2 regions of the Desulfonatronum sp. SC1 genome follow, and region 2 is predicted to be linked to the other one. Evidence: predicted binding sites of a transcription regulator. Region 2 holds the regulator's gene; the other holds the start of a gene.
The links. Region 2 encodes HrcA, which represses chaperone genes, less so after heat shock. Its sites were predicted from a motif close to TGTTAGCACTCNNNNNNNNNGAGTGCTAACA; they were not measured.
Positions count from the first base shown of each region.

Region 1: groES (co-chaperone GroES) is a predicted target of HrcA. The motif match lies at 3,761-3,791, and genes of this name have one in related genera.

Region 1 is NZ_PZKN01000028.1:24,620-33,638, forward strand. Features, by position in the region: gene hflX (GTPase HflX) at 1-499, shown strand, start outside; gene C6366_RS14200 (GGDEF domain-containing protein) at 509-1,528, opposite strand; gene groL (chaperonin GroEL) at 1,726-3,372, opposite strand; gene groES (co-chaperone GroES) at 3,444-3,734, opposite strand; gene amrB (AmmeMemoRadiSam system protein B) at 4,092-4,895, shown strand; gene C6366_RS14220 (ABC-F family ATP-binding cassette domain-containing protein) at 4,969-6,891, shown strand; gene C6366_RS14225 (D-alanyl-D-alanine carboxypeptidase family protein) at 6,878-8,092, shown strand; gene C6366_RS14230 (PAS domain-containing sensor histidine kinase) at 8,113-9,019, shown strand, end outside.
Region 2 is NZ_PZKN01000001.1:195,311-204,329, forward strand. Features, by position in the region: gene dnaK (molecular chaperone DnaK) at 1-723, opposite strand, end outside; gene grpE (nucleotide exchange factor GrpE) at 808-1,419, opposite strand; gene hrcA (heat-inducible transcriptional repressor HrcA) at 1,451-2,482, opposite strand; gene rfbD (dTDP-4-dehydrorhamnose reductase) at 2,663-3,553, opposite strand; gene rfbB (dTDP-glucose 4,6-dehydratase) at 3,550-4,602, opposite strand; gene C6366_RS00925 (hypothetical protein) at 4,747-4,956, opposite strand; gene C6366_RS00930 (diguanylate cyclase) at 4,959-6,209, opposite strand; gene C6366_RS00935 (Hpt domain-containing protein) at 6,218-6,637, opposite strand; gene C6366_RS00940 (response regulator) at 6,630-6,887, opposite strand; gene C6366_RS20455 (hypothetical protein) at 6,884-7,018, opposite strand; gene C6366_RS00945 (ABC transporter ATP-binding protein) at 7,176-7,973, opposite strand; gene C6366_RS00950 (ABC transporter substrate-binding protein) at 8,056-9,019, opposite strand, start outside.

The sequences.
Region 1 (9,019 bases), on a different contig from region 2:
TGTGGCCATGGTCGGCTACACCAACACGGGCAAGTCCAGCCTGCTGAACGTGCTGACGTCCAGCGAGGTGCTGGCTGAAAACAAGCTCTTCGCCACGCTGGATCCAACAAGTCGCCGGGTCCGTTTCCCGGAACACCGGGAAGTGATCCTCACGGACACCGTGGGCTTCATCCGCCGCCTGCCTCCGGAACTCAAGGAAGCCTTCCGGGCCACGTTGGAGGAACTGGACGAAGCGGACCTGTTTCTGCACGTGGCCGACGCGGCCCACCTGGAATTGGAACGCCAGGTCAGAGACGTACGTGCCATTTTGACGGACATGGGGCTGCACGAAATTCCGACCCTGCTGGTGCTGAACAAACTCGACCTTCTCGCCGCTGAGGATCGGCTTGAACTCGGTCGACTTCTTCCGGAAGGCGTCGGGATCTCCGTCGCGTCCGGCGAGGGGCTGGAGCACTTGGTCCAACGGATCATGGCCGCCCTGCCGGCGTCGGTCGCGTAGCTGAGTGAATTATGCCGATCTCGCCGGCGGACACAACTCGACCCTGTTTCTGCCGTTGTTCTTGGCCTGATACAGGGCCTTGTCCGCGGCGTCGATCAGGGTAGAAATGCCCGGCCCCAGACCGCATCCGACATGCAGTTCCGAGACCCCGGCACTGACGGTGATCTTGATCCCGGCCGAAAGAACTTTGCCGTCGACGTCGCGAACCAGAAAATTGTAGTTCTCGATTTTCTTGCGGATGATTTCGGCCATGTCCACAGCATCCTCGCCGGAAACGCCGGGCAGGATCAGGACGAACTCCTCCCCGCCGAACCGGGCCGGGAACAGTTCCTGGTCGCTGAGTTTGGCTTGGTGCTCCACGAACGACTTGAGCAGACCGGCCACCGTGACCAGGGCCTGGTCACCAACAAGATGGCCGTAGTCGTCGTTGAATTTCTTGAAGTGGTCGATGTCCATGAAGATCATGGATAAGGGCTTCCCGGAAGCCACGGCCGTGGTAATCGCCCGGTTCAGAAACGCGTCCAGGGCCCGACGGTTGTTCAGCTGCGTCAGCTCGTCTGTCAGTCCGATGGAGACTATGGTCTCCAGATCCTGCTGCAACAGCTCCTCGATCTTCTGAAACCCGCTTTGGATCTCCAGCACCATCTCGTCTAGGGGCTGCTCTCGCTGGATCGTCTCCAGGGTCATCACGCCCAAGTCCTGAACGTCGCTTTTCCTGTGCATCAGCATATCCTGAAATTGCTTGATCAGGAGCGCGGTATCCTGCAAGGTCTCGGTCAGTTTTTCCCGCCACTGGTCATTGATGATCCCCTCGTTGTCCCGGAGCAGCTTGCGGAAGGCTTCCTCGGAAAAATCCTTCTTGCGTAGCACCTCCATGACCAATTCCTGCGTCCGCTCCCGTTGATCCGGAGTCAGGAATTCGTAGTCCCTGATGCTGCGCATGTACATGATCAAGCCGCGCCATTTGGACTCCCGGGGGACTCCCAGCTGCTCCATGGTTTCGCAGAGATCTTCGAAACATTCTTTCATCCGGCCACCTTCCGTCCATACGATTCCAAGGGTGTTCCCAAAGACCGGCTACCTAGTTTGCTTGGCTTTACCGATCACATCCGGCAGTGGTCGTATCGCAAAGCAGGCGCATCACGCAAGAAGCACCTGGCGCACCAACGACAAAAGGCCGGACAGTGTCCGGCCTTTTGCGGTGTATCAGCTTGTACGGGCAGGGCCTAGTACATTCCGCCCATGCCACCCATTCCACCCATCCCGCCGCCGGGCATGGGCATATCCTTCTTGGGCTCGGGCTTCTCGGCCACGGCGCATTCGGTGGTCAGCAGCAGACCGGCCACGGAAGCGGCGTTCTGCAGTGCGATGCGGGTCACCTTCTTGGGATCGATGACGCCGGCGGCGATCAGGTCTTCGTATACGCCGGTGGCGGCGTTGAAGCCGAAGCCGTCCTTGCCGTCCTTGACCTTCTCCACCACGATGGAGCCTTCGAAGCCGGCATTGGCGGAGATCATCCGCAACGGCTCCTCGATGGCCCGACGGACCAGGGTCACCCCGGCTGCTTCGTCGTCATCCACGGTCTTGATGGAACCCAGGCTCTTCACGGCACGGACCAGGGCCACGCCGCCGCCGGGCACGATGCCTTCCTCAACCGCGGCACGGGTGGCGTTCAGGGCGTCCTCGACCCGAGCCTTCTTTTCCTTCATCTCGGTTTCGGTGGAAGCACCCACGTTGATCACGGCCACGCCGCCGACGATCTTGGCCAGCCGCTCTTGCAACTTCTCGCGGTCGTAATCGGAAGTGGTCTCTTCGATTTCGCTGCGGATCTGCCGAACCCGTGCCTTGATCTGCTCAGGGTCACCGGCGCCGTCGATGATCGTGGTGTTTTCCTTGTTGATCACGATGCGCTTGGCCTTGCCCAGGTCGTTCAGGGAGATGTTCTCCAGCTTGATGCCCAGGTCTTCGGAAACCATCTGCCCGCCGGTCAGGATGGCGATGTCCTGAAGCATGGCCTTGCGGCGTTCGCCGAAGCCGGGGGCTTTGACGGCGGAAACCTGCAGGGTGCCGCGCAGCTTGTTCACCACCAGGGTGGCCAGGGCTTCGCCTTCCACATCCTCGGAGATGATCAAGAGCGGCTTGGACATCTTGGCCACCTGCTCCAACACGGGCAGCATGTCCTTCATGCTGGAGACCTTCTTCTCGCAGATCAGGATCAGCGGCTCATCCAGTTCGCAGAGCATTTTTTCCGGATCGGTAACGAAATAAGGAGAGAGGTAGCCGCGGTCGAACTGCATCCCTTCCACCACTTCCAGAGTGGTCTCCAGGCCCTTGGCTTCCTCCACGGTGATCACGCCTTCCTTGCCGACCTTGTTCATGGCCTCGGCGATGATGTTGCCGATGGTCGGGTCGTTGTTGGCGGAAATGGTTCCGACCTGGGCGATTTCCTTCTGGTCGCGGGTGGGCTTGGTCTGGTTGGCCAAGTCAGCCACCACGGCCTCCACGGCCTTATCGATGCCGCGCTTGATGGCCATGGGGTTGCGTCCCGCGGCCACCAGCTTCACGCCGTCGGTGAAGATGGCCTGGGCCAGAATGGTGGCGGTGGTGGTGCCGTCGCCGGCCACGTCGCTGGTCTTGCTGGCCACTTCCTTGACCATCTGGGCGCCCATGTTCTCGAACCTGTCGGACAGTTCGATTTCCTTGGCCACGGTCACGCCGTCCTTGGTGATCACCGGGGAACCGAAGGACTTTTCGATGACCACGTTGCGGCCCTTGGGGCCCAGGGTCACCTTTACGGCATTGGCCAGGGTGTCTATGCCTTTTTTCAGTCGTTCACGCGCCTTGGCGTCAAAAAGTAGTTCTTTAGCAGGCATGGTTGTTCTCCTTGCGTCGTAAAAATCGTTGATGTCGTTGATGTTCTCGGTCGATTCGCGATGCGAAAGGCCTAGTCTTCAATGATGGCCAGGATGTCGTCCTCGCGCATCACCAGGAACTCTTCGCCGTCGACCTTCATCTCGGTGCCGGCGTACTTGTTGAAGAGCACCTTGTTTCCGGCGGCCACGGCCATTTCGGCGCGCTTGCCGTCGTCGCCCACTTTGCCGGGGCCCACGGCGATAATTTCACCCTTCATCGGCTTTTCCTTGGCCGAATCAGGAATGATAATCCCGCCCTTGGTCACTTCCTCGCCCTCGAGCCGCTTCACCAGAACACGATCATTCAATGGCTTCAGTTTCATTTTTTTCTCCTCCGAATTGGTTTAATTGTTAGCACTCGAAGACGGTGAGTGCTAACAAGGCGACTTATTCACGAGACTCCCAAGAAAAGCAAGCCCTGTTTGAAGCCAAAAATGGAGAAATTTTCATATAAGTAGCAATTTGATCTCAATAAGCAAATCATAAAAATCATATCGCCATAATTCGCATCTGAACTATGAATTACGCCATTATGAAAAAGATGTGGCAATATTTGCCGCGGACGCGTCTGGGCAGAGAAGGAGTTCTAGCGTATGGTTCGGCTCTTTCTGGCCGACTGTCTCAGTGGTTTTCCCAACCGCTCTGAACCCGCCATCTCAAATCTTGATCGGAGGACCGTCATGGATCGCAATCCCGTCGTGGCCGGTCGGTTTTATCCCGGCACGAAACAAGCCTGGGAGGCTGAAGTCCGAAGCCATCTTCCTCTTGCATCCTCGCCGAGCAAGGCCCTTCTGGCCATGTTGCCTCACGCCGGATATGCGTACTCCGGGGCCGTGGCCGGCAAGACCCTGTCAGAAGTGATTCCGACGGAAACCGTGCTCCTGCTGGGCCCGAACCATACCGGACTCGGACGCCCCCTGGCCCTGTGGCCCGACGGTCGCTGGTTGTTGCCCGGCGCGCACCTGGACGTGGACGGAAGGCTGGCCGGACACATCCTGGAGGCCGCCCCGGCGATTCAAGCCGACCACCAGGCCCATCTTCAGGAACACTCCCTGGAGGTCCTGCTGCCCTTTCTCTGGGCCGTCCAACCCCAATCGAAGATCGTCCCTCTGGCCGTGGTCGAGCCGCGTTTGGAAGTGCTGCTGGACACGGCCCAGAAACTGGCCGAGGTGCTCGCAAAGTGGCCCAAACCAGTACTGATTCTCGTCAGCTCGGACATGAGCCATTTCGTTTCCGCCCAGCGAGCCAAAGAACTGGACGGCTTGGCCCTGCAATCCGCCCTGGAGCGCGACCCGGAGAAGCTCTACGCCACGGTGCGCGATCAGCGGATATCCATGTGCGGGATGCTGCCCATGACTTTGGGGCTGGCCACGGCCAACGCACTTGGAGCGACCCAAGCCCGCCTGATCGCCTACTCCACCTCCGGCGACGTGACCGGGGATTTTTCCCAAGTGGTCGGCTATGCAGGGGTGGTGGTGGAGTAAGTCAGTGGTGCGGCTGCCGGGCTGATCCGGGCTTGCCCTCTCTTCCAGTCCGATCGTTTGTGGTGTACACGCCATGCCCATGGCTGTGCCGATTCTCGTCTCCTTCACCGGCCTGACCAAGGCCTTCACCGCTCACCCGCTGTTCACCGGCATTTCCCTCGGCCTGTTCGAAGGCGAACGCACGGGGTTGATCGGCCCCAACGGCTCCGGAAAATCCACCCTACTCAAAATCGTCGCTGGGCTGGAAGAGCCGGACCAGGGAGAGGTGCATCGGCGCAAGGACGTGCGCGTGGTCTATCTCGCCCAGGAAGAGCGCTTCACCCCGGGTAGCACGGTGGAGCAGGTTCTACTGGATGCCCTGGCCGAAAAATCGCCTGGTGAATGGTCTGGTGAATCGTCCAGAGGGTCCGTCGAGAGACAACCTGAATGTCTCCCCGAAAGCCATTCGACCCCGGAAACCTTTCAGCGCGTCTGGGAGATCTCCAGCCGTTTGCATCTGCCTGACGGTCCCACCCCGGTGGAAACCCTGTCAGGCGGCTGGCGCAAACGCCTGGCCCTGGCCCGGGCCCTGATCCAGGAACCGGACCTGCTCCTGCTGGACGAACCCACCAACCATCTGGACTTGGAAGGCATCCTCTGGCTGGAAAAACTCTTGCTTCAGGTCCATTTCGCCTTTGTTCTGGTCAGTCACGACCGGGTCTTTCTAGAAACCGTCACCAACCGAATCGTGGAGCTGAACCGCGTCTACCCCGAAGGATTTCTCCGGGTGGAGGGCAACTACAGTACGTTTCTCGACAAGCGAGAGGCTCTCGTCGCAGCCCAGGAGGCCCAGGAACAGGTTTTGGCCAACAAGGTTCGCCGGGAGATCGAATGGCTGCGCCGCGGGCCCAAGGCGCGAACCACCAAGGCCCGCGCGCGCATCGACGAGGCCCATCGTCTCCAGGACGAGTTGGCCGAGGTCAGCGCCCGCAACGCCCTGAAGCAGACCGCGGACATCACCTTCGACGCCACGGGCCGCAAGACCAAGCGATTACTGGAAGCCCGCGGTCTGGGCCTGACCTTGGGCGAACGGCCCTTGTTCGCCGACCTGGACATCCTGCTCTCCCCTGGAACCCGCCTGGGAATCATGGGACCCAACGGCGCGGGCAAAAGCAGCCTGATGCAACTGCTGCACGGCTCGCTCCAGCCGGACCAGGGCACCCTGCGTCGGGCCGACGGTCTGCGGGTGGTCTACTTCGACCAGAAGCGCGAACAGCTCGACCCCGAAACCACCCTGCGCCAGGCCCTGGCTCCCACCGGGGACACGGTGGTCTTCCAGGACCGCGCCCTGCACGTGGTCACCTGGGCCAAGCGCTTTCTGTTCCGGCCGGACCAACTCGGGCTTCCGGTGTCCTTGCTCTCCGGCGGGGAGCGGGCCAGAGTGCTCATCGCCCGGCTGATGCGCACCCCCGCGGACGTTCTGCTTCTGGACGAGCCCACCAACGACATCGACATTCCGACCCTGGAAGTGCTCGAAGAAGGGCTGCGGGATTTTCCCGGGGCCATCGTGCTGATCACCCACGACCGCTATTTATTGGATACACTCTGCGACAAGCTGCTGATCCTGGAGCCGGGCGCGAACGGACACGGCCGAGCGCGTTATTTTTCAGATTACGCCCAATGGCTGACGGCTCGTTCATCCCCTGACGTCTCCGCCGGGTCCGACGACACCCCCCCAGCGACCAAGCCGAACGCCCCCAAAACCCGGCGCCCCACCAAGCTGTCCTACGGCGAACAGCGGGAGATGGACGGCATGGCGGAACGGATTCGGGAAGCCGAGGCCCTGGAGCAGGGACTGCGCCAAGCCCTGGAAGCTCCAGAAAACGCCTCCAAAGCCGAAGTTCTGGCCGATCTGGCTTCCCGGCTGGACCAGGCCGAGGCCGACCTGCTCGGCCTTTATGAACGCCTTGACGAACTGGAAACCAAACAACGGGAATATGAACATGCCCCGACGTGACCAACTCGCAGTACCGCTGTACCGAGCCGTGCTGATCGCCATCGCGACGGCGCTGGCCCTGGCCCTGCTCCCTGGTCTCGGCCTGAGCACCGCCCAGGCCGCCCAGCCCCAGCGCTTCACCCCCTCGTCCTCCTCCGCTGCGGCCGCCTATCTGCTCATGGACGCGGACAGCGGGCAACTCCTGGTGGCTCACGACATCGACGCATCGCGAGAACCGGCCAGCCTGACGAAAATGATGACCGTCTACGTCGCCGGACAAAAGCTGCTTGAAGGGACCATTTTCATGACCGACGAGGTCCGGGTGAGCCAAAGAGCGTGGCGGATGACCGGCTCACGGATGTTCCTGGACCTGAACTCCACCGTGTCCGTGGCCGCCCTGCTGCACGGGATCATCGTCCAATCCGGCAACGACGCCAGCGTGGCCCTGGCCGAACATATCGCAGGCAATGAGGCGGAATTCGTCCACATGATGAACCGTACCGCTTGGGACCTGGGCATGACCCGGACCAACTTCGCCAACCCCACCGGCCTGCCGGCTCCCGGGGTTCAGACCACGGCCCGGGACATGGCCACCCTGTCCCTGGCCCTGCTGCGCGACCACCCCTACCTGTACAGCCTGCATTCCATCCGACACTTCGAGTATAACAACATCAACCAGACCAACCGGAACCGCCTGCTCCACCGGGACCCCACCGTGGACGGCATCAAGACCGGCTACACCCGGGCAGCGGGTTATTGCCAGACCACCTCGGCGGTGCGCGATGAAATGCGCCTCATCGCGGTGGTGCTGGGCGCGGGCTCCGTGGCCGCCCGCACCCGGCTGAACCAGGAGCTGCTGGATTACGGCTTCAGCAACTATGAAACCCATCGGCTGCATTTTCGCGGAGAGCCCCTGGGCGCGATCAAAGTTTGGAAGGCGCGTCAGAACGAGTTGGCCTACGGCTTGAACTCGGATATCGTGGTGACCATTCCCAGGGGACGACTTCCGGATCTGGATCAACGCGTCTCTCTTTCCCTGACCGAACCGGTCATCGGCCCGCTGCTCCGAGGCCAAAAGGTCGGGGCGCTGGAGATCTCCCTGGACGGCCAAATTTTGGCCAGGGAGGACGTGTTTACCATGAACGAGGCGGCCCCGGCCGGTTTCTTCAGCCAAGTCGTAGACTCCGTCCGCCTGCTTTTGCTACGCTCGAATCTGCTCTGACCACTTGACCAACCCGATCCATGGACCAGGACCACGCCTCTCATCTCCAAGTCGCCTTGGGCGAAGCCCACCGGGAAATCGCCCGTCTTCGCGAACAACTGCAAGACGACCGGCGCGAGTTGGAAACGTTGCGTGAAGCGAGGGACAACCTGCGCGCCCTGTTTCACCAGAGCCCCGACGCCATACTGATCTGTTCCTCGGCCGACCGCATCATCGACCTGAACAACAGGGCCGCGGATCTGTTCGGCGTCCCCCGCCTGGACCTTATGGCCTTGAGTCCACGCCAGGACCTGCTTCGCCCCCGCGGCCCGCTGGACAAGTTCGAGGACATCCGGGCCAAACTCCCGGACGGGGACGTCCTGAACTTCAACTGGGTGGCCAGGCGCCCTGGAGACGGCAAGCTGTTTCCAGTGGAAATCTCCCTCGCCAAGACCATCTGGAGCCACCAAGACTCCATGCTGGTCTGCCTGCGGGACATCACCCAGAACCGCCGGATCAAGAATCTGCTCCGTCGGCGCCGCAAACTGCTGGCCGTGATCCTGGACGGCACTCCCATCGCCACCTTCGTGATCGACACGGAACATCGGGTGATTTTCTGGAACAAGGCCTGCGAAATCCTGACCGGCGTATCCAGGAGCCAATGTCTGGGCAAACCGGTGGACTCTCGTATTTTCTACCCCGAGCCGTCCAGGCCGGTTCTGGCCGATCTGGTCCTGACCATGGACCGTCCAAAAATCGGCGCCCTCTATCGGGACAAAAATCTTGCTTCCAGCGCCTTCATCCCGGAAGCCTTCGAGGCCTCGGACCGGCTGACGATCCAGGGCGCATCGCGTTCCATGTACTTTCTGGCCGCCCGGTGCCGGGACGAACGTGGTGAAATCGTCGGGGCCATCGAGACCATCCAGGACATCACCGAACGGACCCAGG
Region 2 (9,019 bases):
GTCCCGCTTGAACTCACTGACGAGGTAATCGATGACTCGGTGGTCGAAGTCTTCGCCGCCCAGGAAGGTGTCGCCGTTGGTGGCCCGGACTTCAACAACGTTGTCGCCGACTTCCAGGATGGAAATGTCGAAGGTTCCGCCGCCCAGGTCGAACACGGCCACCTTTTCGTTCTTTTTCTTGTCAAAGCCGTAGGCCAGTGAGGCCGCGGTGGGCTCGTTGATGATCCGCTTGACCTCCAGTCCGGCGATCCGCCCGGCGTCCTTGGTGGACTGCCGCTGGCTGTCGTTGAAGTACGCCGGCACGGTGATCACGGCCTCGGTCACGGTTTCTCCCAGATAGGCTTCCGCGTCGGACTTCAGCTTCTGCAGGATCATCGCGGAAATTTCCGGGGCGCTGTACTTTTTGCCGTTGATGTCAACGTAGCAATCGCCGTTGCTCCCCTCGACGATCTTGTATGGGCAGCTATCCTTCCAGGATGTGATTTCCTTGGCGTCGAAACGCCGACCCATCAGTCGCTTGATGGCGAATACGGTCTTTTCCGGGTTGGTGACGGCTTGGCGCTTGGCGATCTCACCGACCAGCCGCTCCTTGTCGGTGAAGGCCACGATGGACGGAGTGGTTCGCCCGCCTTCGGGGTTAGTGATGCACTTGGGCTCCTTGCCTTCCATCACATAGACGCAGCTATTCGTCGTCCCCAGATCGATACCGATGATTTTTCCCATGTTTTTGATTCCTCCTGAACATAATGGATATTTTTGATCAAGTTAAGGTTGATTGTCCGCTTGTAAAGGGGCGGGTGAAAATAATTATCCGGCGCATTCCATGCTGACCAGCACCTTGGCCGGACGCAGCAGCCGACCCTTGAGGCGATAGCCTTTTTGAACCACTTGGCAGACCTTGCCGGGCCCAAAGTCCGGATGCGACTGTTGAGCCAAGGCTTCGTGCCAAGCAGGGTCGAAATCCTCCCCGGCCAGCCCCAAGGGCTCCAACTCGTGGCGGGCGAGAATATCCAGAAACAGTTTGCGGGTCATTTCTACACCGCTGAGCAGTTCCTTCCCCGTGCCGGTCTTGCCGCCGTGTTCCAGGGCCAGGTCCAGGTTGTCCAGCACCGGAAGCAGGTCCTCCAGCACGGATTCCGTGGCGAATTTGCAAAAATCGTCTTTTTCTCGCTGTAAGCGTTTTTTCAGGTTTTCGGTGTCCGCGGCCATGCGCAGCTTTTCATCCTGAACCTGGGCCAAGAGGCGGCAGTTGGGACAGACTTTTCCCTCGCAGAGCCGGATCAACTGTTCCTCGTCGATCAGCTCCGATGTTTCGTTTTCCCCAGGCTCGTGCGCGACATCCTCAATATCAATGTTTACGCCCACGGTATGGTCCGTCTTGTTTGCCGCCTCGGCGTAAGGATTATTTTTCTGGGACATGCGTTCCTCCTTGCGAATCTTCCCATCATTATTAAAAGCGATTTCTCAAGAGCTGGCTGATTACCTGGGCCGTGAACTCCACCAGCGGGACGACCTTGGCGTAATCCATGCGGATCGGGCCGATGATGCCCACCACTCCCAGGGGGTCGTCCTGTCCCAGGTAGGGTGATGAAATCAGCGTGAATTCCTGCAAGCCTTCCTGGTTCTCTTCGCGCCCGAAGATGATGGATATGCCGTCGGGTTTGGCCACCTTGTCCAGCAGTTCCAGCAGCCTGGTACGTTCCTCCAGCATGCGCAGCAATTCCTGAAGCTTGGCCGGGTTGGCGAACTCCGGATGGGTGAAGAAGTTGACCGTGCCTTCGACATAGACCTCCCGCTCACTTCCCCCGGTGAACACCTGCTGGGCCAGGACCAGGGCCTGCTGGCTCATGGCCTGGTATTCACGCTGGACCGCGTCCATTTCCTGGAGCAGCTTGGCTCGGACCTGGGCCAGGGTCCGGCCTTGAAACAATTGATTCAGATAATTGCTGTACGTGGTCAGATCGTCCGTGCCCAACTCCGGATCCACGGAGAGGATTTTATTCTGGACGATGCCGCCCTCCACCACCAGAATGGCCATGGCGAGACCGGGTTTGAGCAAGACGAAGTCGATGTGCTTGAAGCCGATGTTCGAAGCCTTGGGTGCCAGGACCATGCTCACCTGGCGGGTGTAGGCTGATAACAGCCGGGAAGCGTTGCGCAGCAGTTCGGTGACGTCCAGACGGGAGTCGCCAATGTGCTCGGTAAGCCGGTTCCGTTGCTCCGGGGAGAGCGGGTGGTACTTCAGCAGCGTGTCCACATAAAAACGAAAGCCTTGCGCCGAGGGAATACGCCCTGCTGAGGTATGCGGTTGCTCCAGGTAACCCTTGTCAGTCAGGTCGGCCATGATGTTGCGGATGCTGGCCGGGCTGAGATTCAAATTGGACTTCTTGGCTATGGTCCGGGATCCCACGGGCGCGGCTGTCTGGATGTAATCCTCGATAAGCGTCGTCAAGACGCCGATTTCACGTGGCTGAAGTTCCATGGTGGTATCCTGTCTAGCACTCGATACGAGAGAGTGCTAGTCCCCATAAATATGCCAAAAGGTTCTGTCAAGGAAGGGGGAGTTGACGCAGGGCAGAGTTGTTCTCGATCCTCGGGCGCTATCCGGACCGGTATCGATTTCGAAGTAGATGGCCCGGTGCGGGCGTTTCGCGACCGAACGTCAGCCCAGGTGGTGGAACACGTACTCCCGTAGCCCGTGCAGCCAGGGCCTGGGCTTGATGCCCGTAAGCGCGGTGAAGGATTCGGTGTTCAGAACGGAATAGGCGGGGCGGCGGGCTTTTTGCGGATAATGGTCCGAGGTGATGGGGTGAACGTCGCATTGCAAACCTATGGCCTGAACAGCGGAAGCGGCCAGCTCGCACCAGGAGGCGCAGCCGCCGTTCACGAGATGAAATATTCCGGTCCCCCCGGCGTTAAGCAGTGCAACGGAATATTCAGCCAGGTCCGGGGTGTAGGTCGGAGAGCCGATCTGGTCATGCACCACGTTCAAGGAAGTGCGCTGGGAGGCCAGGGAGAGAATTTTGGCCACGAAATTGGTCCGTCCCGGTCCGAAAAGCCAAGCCGTGCGGAGGATGCTCAATTTGTCCAGGGCCAGTTCCCGAAGCGCATTCTCCCCGGCCAGCTTGGTCTTGCCGTAGACGCAGAGCGGATTGACGGAATCCTCAGGCCGGTACGGCTCGCAGCCTTGGCCGTCGAAGACGAAATCCGTGCTGTAATGCACCAGGTGGATTCCGCGCTGTTTGGCCAAGCGCCCGAGTTTGGCTGGCAAAAGCTTGTTCACTCGCATGGCCAGATCCGGCTCGACCTCGGCCAGATCCACCTGGGTATAGGCCACGGTGTTGCAGACCGCGTCCGGCTCGTGGCGGTCCAGAAATACGGCGATTTGGTCCGTGTCGAAAAGATCCACGTCATCTCGGCCCACGGGCAGCACGGTCCAGCCCGCATTGGTCAGGGCGGCGCAGAGGGACTGGCCCAAGAGGCCGGTTTTGCCGCCCAGGACCATGACGGTTCGCGGTGTCTGGTGCGCGGCGGTATCGTTTTGGGCGGTCATCGCCGCTCTCCGTACCAGGCGTCCATGAAATCACGGTAGCTGCCGTCCTGGACCCGGCGCAGCCATTCCCGGTTGCCCTCGTACCACTGGATGGTTTCCTGAAGCCCCTGTTCAAAGGTGACGGACGGGGCGAATCCCAGCTCACGGGCGGCCAGGGTGAAGTCCATGGCGTAGCGCCGGTCGTGGCCGGGGCGGTCTTGGACGTAGCGAATCAGGGAGTGGGGCTTGCCCAGCAGGTCCAGAATGGCCGTGACTACCTGGATGTTGGTGCGCTCGGCGTCGCCGCCGAAATTGTAGACTGCTCCGGGACGGCCCTGGTCCATGGCCAGTTCCACGCCGCGGCAATGGTCCAGGACGTGAATCCAGTCCCGGACGTTGGCCCCGTCGCCGTAAACAGGCAGGGGCTTGTCCTCCCAGGCCAGGGTGATCATCAGGGGGATCAGCTTCTCCGGGAACTGGAACGGGCCGTAGTTGTTGGAGCAGCGGGTGATCACCGTGGGCAGGCCGTAGGTTTCGTGATAGGCCCTGACCAGCAGGTCCGCGGAGGCTTTGGACGCGGAGTAGGGGCTGTTGGGTGCCAGGGGCGTTTCCTCGGTGAATTGGCCTTCGAGGCCGAGGGTTCCGTAGACCTCATCCGTGGAAACCTGCAGGAAGAGCTCGATCTCCGCCTTGCGGGAGGCCTCCAGCAGATTGTGCGTGCCCTGGATGTTCGTGGTGATGAAAGGCGAGGAATCGTGGATGGATCGGTCCACATGGGACTCCGCCGCGAAATTGAGCACGGCCTGGATGCGGTGTTCGGTCAACAGGCGGGGAACCAGTTCCGGATCGGCGATGTCTCCGTGGACGAAAACATACCGCGAGTCCGGACCTTGGCCCTGTTCCCGGCTTCGCTCCAGGGACAGCAGGTTCATCCTGTTTCCGGCGTAGGTCAGCTTGTCCAGGTTGACGACGAGCAGATCCTTGCGGCGCTTCAGCAGGGACAGAATAAAGTTGGAGGCGATGAATCCGCATCCTCCGGTGACCAGAATGCGGGTGAGGCGGCGTTGCATGCGTGATCCTCTTGAATATGCGGGCACGAAGATTCTCAATGTGCCCGGATGTATTGTAAAGGGTGAGTTTGGTGATCGATTGGCGAGAGAGAATTGCTTCGCCGGGACAGAGGCGCAATCTTGTAGCCTTGGCCCTGGGGGAGGTCAAATCTCCGATTGGGAGACGGTCAGGCCTGTCAGTGTTTGGAGCACCTCGACCGTCAGTTGCTTGCCCCGGGGCAAAACCTTGTCGATTGCCACGTTCGAAGGCTTTCCCAGTTGAAGGGCCTTTTGATCCAGGCGGTCGCAACGCTCCCCCATTTCGTTCAGGAACGTCTGCCGCATATGCTGGAGCAGAACATTGGTCTTATTCATGGTCAGCCATCCTTGAACATGGAATGGCCGAGTCGAACACGGTCCCGACCGCTGCGTTTGGCGTCGTACAGGGCCTCGTCCGCTGCCACGAGCATGGCCGAGGCGTCGGGAAACGCATCGGCCATGACCGCTCCAGCGCTCAGGGTCACGGTAAAAAATTCGTCCTCCGCGGTAAATCGGATTTTCTTGAAGCGTTCGCGGATGTCGTTCAGCAGCTCCCGAGCCGCCTCGGGTTCGCATCGAGGGAGAACCGCGGCAAACTCCTCGCCGCCGTACCGGCCGATGCCATCGGTCTTGCGTAGCCGCTGTTTCAGGAGATGGGCCAGAGCCTTGATCACCTGATCGCCCACCACGTGGCCGTAGCTGTCGTTGACTTTTTTGAAGTGGTCGATGTCCAGCATGGCCACGCACAGACACGTCCCGTCACGTTGGGCTCGGGCAAACTCCAGAGCTATCTGTTCCTTGATCCGGGAGTGCTTGAGCAGCCCGGTCAGGCTGTCCTTGACCATCAGTTCCGTGATCTGGCGCATCCGTGCAGCCCGGATTGAGACCGCCACGGTCAGATGGCGGTCCGAAATGGGCTTGGTCAGAAAATCGTCACCTCCGCTGCTCAAGGCTGAAAGCTGCCGATCCTTGTTCGTTTCCGCGGAAAGGTAAATGATCGGAATGCTGAGCCACTCTTCGTGCATTCGGATGACCCGTGCCAAATCCATTCCGGTATAGCCGGGCATGGCCACGTCCATGAGGATCAGTTCCGGCTGAAATTCATCCATGACGTCCAGGATGCGTCGCGGATCGCTCATGGTGCGGGCTTCCATCCCGGCCGCTCTCAGGACCAGGGCATAGTGCTTGGCCAATTCCTCGTCATCGTCCACGATCAACAGGCGATGCGGGATGTCCTGTTTGCGGCGAATGGCCTGTTCGACTCGGTCGATGAGCTTGGGGACGTCCACGGGCTTGGTGAAGAAGCCTTCCGCACCGATGCGCGCGGCCTGGACTCGCACTTCAAAGGTGTCCCGGTCGGAGAGAAAAATGATTGGCCGCTCCAGATCCTTAAATTCCGGGGTAAGGACCATGTGCTCGATGGTGTTCAGGCCGTTGGCGTGAAAGGCCACGTCCAGAATCAAAACGTCCGGCTTGCGGTAGCGGATAGCCTGGGCCGCCTCGTTTAGCAGGGTGTAGCGATGGAGCACGTAACCGAAGTGTCCGAATAAACGTATCAGTTCTCGGGCCAAAGGCTCTTCGTCCTCCACCAGGCAGATTACGATTTCGCCGTTGACTCTCGAGGGATGAATTGCATGAACGTCGATACCGCGGGTCGGCGACGTCTCGGGGGATGTTTCGGAATCTGGCCGCGCAGGGCATGCACTTCGTGTTGAAGATCGAGCAGATCTTGCGAAGTCGGCATCGTCGTTCCAGAAGGGTGCATCCATTCCTGGATGCGGATTTCCAGATTTCTGGCCGCCGCGCCCAATTCAGGAAAGCCAAAGGTTCCGGCGGAGCCGGCCATTCTATGCAAGGCGTGCTTCAGGTCTTCCAGAAGCGGTGCCGGTTCGGAACTTGAGGCCAAAGCGTCGGCCAAGTTCTGCAACTCGGGAATGTCGCTGGCTAGGCGCTGGCGATACGTTTCGTGCAAGGCCCGTAATTCGGACAGGATGGCTGCGGACTTATCTTCAGCCATTGCGCATGTGCTCCCAGACCGCGTGAACCTCGTCGGCCAGCTTCATGGGATCAAAGGGCTTGGCGATCACCCCTTGCGCCCCAAGAGCCAGGTATGCGGAAAACTCTTGCGGCTGGACCTTTGCGGTCAAGAAAACCACGGGGGTGTTCGCCAGATCGGGTATTTTTCTGAGTTCGCGCATGGTGGTCGGGCCGTCCATGTCCGGCATCATCACGTCCAGCAGGATCAGGTCCGGAACGAACGCTTTCACGATCGCCAGAGCTTCCGGCCAAAGGAGCAAACCATCAAGGTAAATCCACCGACCATTTCCAAGGCTACCTGAGCCACGGCCTGGGTGTCCGGTTCGTTTTCCTCGTAGAGAATGTTCTGGAGCCTGCTCATGGTGTGTCCGGGAGAGATCAAGAGTCAGAATGACGAAAGTCGTCTATCACTATTTCAACACTGGCCGCAACTATCGTCACACCTACGTAGAATGCCGCTTTATGTCCATGACGGAATGTAAAGCCTAGCCGATAGTTCTCTTGTGGAAGTGTAACGACTAGCCCAGCCAGCGTTTGCGCCGACGGTAGTGCTTGACGTCCCGGTAGCTGCGTTTTTCACCGCCATGGCCCAGGCCGAGGTAGAATTCTTGAACATCCGGATTGTTCAACAGGGACTCCGAAGAACCATCCATGACGATGCGGCCGTTTTCCAGAATGTAGCCGTGTTGGGCGATGCTCAGGGCGGCCCGTGCGTTCTGCTCCACCAGGAGGATGGTCACGCCTTCCTCTTGGTTGACCCGCTGGACGATGGTGAAAATTTCCTCCACCAGCAACGGGGCCAGCCCCAGGGATGGCTCGTCAAGTAAAAGCAGTTTCGGCTTGGCCATCAGGGCTCGGCCAATGGCCAGCATCTGCTGTTCACCGCCGGAAAGATAGCCGGCAAGCTGCTTGCGGCGTTCCTGAAGGCGGGGGAAGTATTCGTAGACCCGTTTCAAGGACTCGGGGTATTCCGAAGTCGGGCGGGTGAAACCGCCGCAACGGAGGTTCTCCTCAACGCTCAAATCCTCGAAGACGCGGCGCCCCTCCATGACCTGGAAGATGCCCTCGCGCACGATCTTTTCGGGCAAGGTCTTGTGAATAGGCCGGTCCTGATAGATGACCGCGCCTTCGGTGATCTCGCCGTCCTCGGTGCGGATCAACCCGGATACGGCCTTGAGGGTGGTGGATTTGCCCGCGCCGTTGGGGCCTAGCAGGGCCGTAATCCGGCCCTGGCGGACCTTCAGGGAAAGCCCTTTGAGTACCAGAATGACGTCGTTGTACACGACTTCAAGATTTTCGATTTTAAGCAGGTCCATGGCGGTGGGGTCAGAGTTCATGTTTTGGCGAACGTGCCATGTGGCGTGGGGGCGGTTTTGTGAGCCGCCCCCACGGAGATTTTTAATGCCCGAACCACTCCGGACGACGCTCAAGTTCCTGCTCGGCCACCAACTCCATGCGATCTTCAAAGAGTTGGTAGAGGTACACGGTCATGTTCGGTCGGTGATCGTCCTCGAAAAAGCTGATCGGCGGGGTCAGGCCCATGGGATCGAAGTCGCGCAGGGTCCGGGAGGCGTCTCGGATGGCCGGTCCGGTGATCGCGCCCTGCTCCGTCGCGACGCGGATGGCCTCGGCCATGGTGTACATGGAGGCGAAGCCGCGAATGTAGTGGATATTCTGCGGACGGCCGCCGGTGAGTTCCTCGATGACCTTCATGCCCGGCACGTCCGCGCCGTAGACCACGGAGGTATGCAGACCATAGTGCCCATTGACCGCCGGTCCGGCCAGCTTCAGAAGCTGTTCGTCACTGCCCCAGATGTTGGTGATGAATTTGGCCTGCATGCCGATCTTCTGGGCGTCCTTGAGAATCACCGCGGTGGAGGAGATGGTCCCGCCCACCCAGACGTAGTCCGGGGCTAGGCGCTGCATGCGCAGCAATTGGCTGGTGGCGTCCATATCCCCTAGGCCGACGTTGTCTTCGCCTACCAGCTCGAAGCCCAGATCCTGGGCAAAGGCCTTGATGGCCGGAATGGGCGCCAGGCCATAAGGGTGGTTGGGGTAGAGCAGGCCGAGCTTGATGGGGCGGTCTTCGGTCCAGTTGTCATGGAAGTACTGCAGGGCGGCTCGGGCCTGGGTGGAATAGTCCGCGGCGATGAAGAAGTTGTAGGGCGCGGTTTTGGGATCGGTCAAGTGCGCGGAATAGGAAGCCGAATAGGTCGGGATTTCATCCCGGGCCACGAATCGAACCAGGGCTTCCGTGTCCGCGGTACCCCATCCCTGCAGGGCCACGATGCCCTGGCCCTTGAAGCGGTTGTAGGCCGCGATGGCCTGTTGGACGTTGTAGGCGTAGTCCACTTGGAGCAAT